DNA from 2 places in the Mesorhizobium sp. 2RAF21 genome. Region 2 is predicted to be linked to the other one. Evidence: riboswitches for the same ligand, from Rfam matches in the RefSeq annotation. Region 2 holds a riboswitch; the other holds the start of a gene.
What was found. A riboswitch is a leader RNA that binds a small molecule or an ion and turns the genes downstream of it on or off. The one in region 2 is predicted to bind cobalamin.
Positions count from the first base shown of each region.

Region 1: another riboswitch for cobalamin. It lies ahead of AB4136_RS16045 (ABC transporter substrate-binding protein); the one in region 2 lies ahead of AB4136_RS20020 (ABC transporter ATP-binding protein).

Region 1 is NZ_JBFRGM010000009.1:86,832-89,029, forward strand. It holds partial or broken gene AB4136_RS16040 (FecCD family ABC transporter permease) at 1-276, opposite strand, end outside; partial or broken gene AB4136_RS16045 (ABC transporter substrate-binding protein) at 284-1,299, opposite strand; cobalamin riboswitch at 1,453-1,646, opposite strand; gene AB4136_RS16050 (cobalamin-binding protein) at 1,662-2,198, opposite strand, start outside.
Region 2 is NZ_JBFRGM010000012.1:18,062-20,259, forward strand. It holds gene AB4136_RS20015 (ABC transporter substrate-binding protein) at 1-415, opposite strand, end outside; gene AB4136_RS20020 (ABC transporter ATP-binding protein) at 436-1,224, opposite strand; cobalamin riboswitch at 1,409-1,614, opposite strand; gene zigA (zinc metallochaperone GTPase ZigA) at 1,767-2,198, opposite strand, start outside.

The sequences.
Region 1 (2,198 bases), on a different contig from region 2:
AAGCACCATGCCGGAGATCGCCAGCCCGGAGCCGCAGCAGGCGGCAACGATCGCGCGCGGCAGCCGGTAGTTCCAGATGATGCCTAGGTCGATCGGATCGACGACATAGGTCGCGCCAAACATCTGGTTGGCCAGGACCTGCAGGACCGTCGAGACGGGGATCGGCGTTTCTCCAATGCAGGTGCCGGCAAGTACCGCCGCCAGAAGCGCGACGATGACCAGCGCCCCCCGGCGAAGCCGGGAGGCGTATACTGCTTGCGTATGGGAAAGGCTCAATTCGGGCCTACTTGGCCAGCCCGAAATCCTTCAGAGCACTGGACAGGACTTCGATGCCGTTGATGGTGCGGATAGTCGCATCCATGGCGTGCGCGTCCATGACGACGATGCGGTTGTTTTTCACCGCATCCATCTGGCTGGCGACCGGGTCGGACTTGAGGAATTCGAGCTTCTTTTCGACATCGTCGGCGGGGAAGCGGCGACGGTCCATCTTGGCGACGACGGTCATGGTCGGGTTCGCCTTGGCGATCGTCTCCCAACCCACGACCGGCCATTCCTCGTCGGACTCGATGATGTTCTTGATGCCGAGCTGTTCCATGATGTAGCCGGGCCCACCCTTGCGGCCAGCTACATAGGGGTCGATGTCCATCTCGGCGCTGGAGAACCAGAACACGGCCGATACGTCATCGAGGTTAAGAGCCTTCGCGTCGGCGACCGCCTTTGCCTCGCGCTCGGTGAGGCTGGCCACGACTTCCGCACCCTTTTCCTGGACATCGAATATTTGAGCGAGTTCACGCACGCCCTGGTGGATCGTCGCCGTCGAGAACAGGGTGCTTCGCGTGCCGTCGACACCAACCGTGTTGTCCTTGCCCACGCAGTCGGCGGGCATGATGTAGGTCGGGATCTTGATGTCGTGGAACTGCTGGCGCGTCGCAACGATGCCCTGCGGACCGATATGCCATTCGAACTGGATGACGACAAGTTCCGGTCTCTTATTGACGACGGCCTCGAAGCTCGGATCATTGTCGGCCAACCGCTCGACCCTGTCGTTGATCTCCTGAACTCCGGCAAAACTTCGTTGAACCACACCGACGTGCCCTTAACCTTGTCGCCGAGGCCCAGCAAATAGAGGACTTCGGTCGCCGCCTGGCCGACCGTCACGGCAGAACCAGGCGCCTTCTCGAACGTCAGAGTCTCGCCGCAGTTCTGCAGCGTCAGAGGATATTTGATTGGTTCTGCCGATGCGGCGGCGGTCAGAAACGTGAAGCTAGCGGCGGCGAATGCCAGGCGTGCGAGGGTCATGACTACGATATCTCCGATCGGTGTTGGACTCGAGCCGGAAAATGCGGGTCAGGACGGCAATGATCGTCATCACGTCGCAACAGACGAGATGCGGCTGCACTCCAGGTGTGGCTAGCGTCATCGACAACCTCCCCGGACAACCCCGCCCGGCGCGTTCAGTTACAGTTGTCGGTAGGTCTCCTGACTTACGGGTCATTGTCCGTCTCGGCCTTCCCGGGGGCTAATCCCAGTGGCATGATCGAGATGGACTTACCGCCTACAGTTGCGGGGGCAGTTTCGGTTCGCGGACAAGGCCGCGGCGAATTCCCTGTTATTTCCTTACGGAAACCGACACTCGTTCCTAGCGGAATGCACCACATGCATCAAGTAGCCGCATCGCCTTTTGCTTGAGAGGCTCCATGCAGCGCCGCGATGATCGCGTCGAGGCCGTCGGTCAGCGCGGCAGGGCCTGGCTGCAGAATCAGCGGCGACTTGATCTCGAAAATGCGGTTGTTGCTGACCGCCGGAATGGCGCTCCAGCCGGGCCTAGTCCTGATCTTGTCGGGCACGACTTTCTTGCCGCACCAGGATGCGAGGATGACATCTGGCGCTGCCGCCACGACGTCTTCCGGGGAAACGATGCGGTCCTTGGCAGCCTTCGCTCCGGCCTTGTCCGGGAAGACATCGTCGCCGCCGGCAATGCAGATCAGCTCAGAAACCCAGCCAATCCCGCTGATCATCGGATCGTCCCATTCCTCGAAATACACCTTCGGACGCGGAGCGCCACGAACGGAAGCAGCTATGTCTCGGAGCCGCGCTTCGTAGTTCTTCGCCAACCGCTCGGCCTTGTCGGCGGCTCCGACCAGGGCACCCACGGTGCGGATCATGGCGAGGATGCCGGCAATGTCCCGCTGATTGAA
Region 2 (2,198 bases):
GGATACAGCTTTCGGTGAGAAGCAGCGTCTTGATGCCGTGCGGGGCCAGCGTATCAGGCGTCACCTCGCCGCCGGGCTTCATGCCGTAATACCAGCCGGCGAAGAAGAAATCGGGCTCGACCGCGAGCAGGTTTTCCAGCGTCGGATACTTCGGCGCGAGTTCCGGGATCGCGCCCTGGGCGGCCTTGAACGCGGCATCGACCTTGTACCAGCCGGTGATGCCGGTCAGGCCGACGATCTCGGGCTGCAGCCCCAGCGCGAAGGCCATTTCAGACATGTTGAGATCGTTGATGACCGCGCGCTTGGGCGGCGCGTCGAAAGTCAGCGGAACGCCGCAATTGTCGACGGTGACCGGGAAGGCAAAAGCCGCCGATGCAAACAGCGAGAGGGCAAGACCAAGCGCAAGACGTTTCATGGGAACTCCGTTGGGATTGTTCAGCGGGAAAGGCGGATCGGAACGTCGAAGACCGTCAGTTCGCGGTCCCGTTCTTCCGGATGGGGGAACCGCAACACGTCGATCGAAAAGACCTCGCGCACCAGAGCGGGCGTCAGCGTCTCGACCGGCGAGCCGAGCGCGCGCAACCGCGCCTTGTCCATGACGGCGACATGGGTGGCAAAGGGCGCGACCAGCGGCAGGTCGTGCAAGACGGTGACGACGGCGATGCCCAGCCTGGCAACGAATTCGAGCAATTCGCCGCGCGCGCGGGGGTCGAGGTGATTGGTCGGCTCGTCGAGGAACAGCACGGTCGGCCGCTGCGCGATGGCGCGGGCAAGCTGGGCGCGCTGGCGCTCGCCGCCGGAGAGTGAGCCCATGGCGCGCGCTTGCAGCGGCAGCAGGCCGGTCTGACCAAGCGCATCGACAACGATGTCGCGCTCGTCCGCCTGGCCATGCAGGCTGGCATGCGGGATGCGACCGAGCCCGACATAGTCGAGGACGGACAGGCGTGGGTCCGGCTGGTCGGACTGGCCGACGACGGCGATCCTGCGCGCCCGCTCGGCCATCGACAGCCGGTCGAGCCGTTGGCCCTCGAGGCTGACCGTGCCCCGGCTCGGGCGCAGCATGCCGCACAGCATGCGCAAAAGCGTCGTCTTGCCGGCGCCGTTGGGGCCGATGATGGCGAGCCTTTCACCGGCTGCCAGGTCGATGCCGACTTCCTCGACGAGGCTGACGCCGGTTTCAGGCCGGTAACAAAGGCCGCGGGCCTGAAGAACCGGCCCGTTCATGGCAGAACGTCCGATGCGACGCGTGAGGTGCGTGGCGAGACCGACGCGGCCGCCGCGCGGCATACGCGTTTGCGTCGAAGAGCAGCAATACCTTCCACCGATCTCTCTTTCGATCAGGCGCGGAAGGATGGCCGGGATGACGGCAGACGCCGCCCTCTAAGCTTCCTCCCGGCACACCCCGTCCGGTCAACTCGTTGCGATGGCAGGTCTCCTGGCTCGCGGGTCTCGGCTCGGTCCTGCCTTCCCGGCCTGTCGGCCAGTGGCGTATTTCGGACTTTGCTACCGCTTACAGTTGCGGGGGCAGCCATGGCCTCGGCCCGAAGAGCCTCACCATGTTCCCTTTTCACCCCGGACCTTTCGATTCGGGGAACCATCGTCGGGCACCCTATTGGGGCGGCCGCCGCGTGGCAATGGCCATTCATGCTCGCCCGCGGAGCCGGCGGCGGGCCGATCGCCGGGCGGCGTATAACGAACGCGCGGGCGGTGGCAGTCGCAGTCGATATGGCTCCGGGCGGTGAACAGTTTGCGCAGCGAAGCGATGATCATGCCGCCTGCCCTTCCCAGTTCGGGAACGGATCGGACATGTCGCGCCACAGCTCCGGCGCGAAGACCGGACAATCGACGAGGCAGGCATCGAGCTCGGCCCGGATATGGACCTCGTTCATGGGATTGCAGCCGATGAAGACCAGTTCCTGGCGGCGGTCGCCCCACATTGGATCGAGATAGGGCAGCATGGCGTCCCGCCATTCATTGCTGTCGGGCCAGCGGTTGCGGGGAACTGCGGCCCACCACAGGCCGCGCCTGCCGGTTTTGACCAGCGCGCCGGCCTGGCTCAGTTCGCCGACATGGCTTGGCCGCGTCGCCAGCCAGAAAAAACCCTTGGCGCGCACCACGCCCGGCCACGGCCGGCTGACGAATGCCTTCAGCTTCATTGGATCGAAGGGGCGGCGCTCGCGATAGACAAAGGAGCGGAT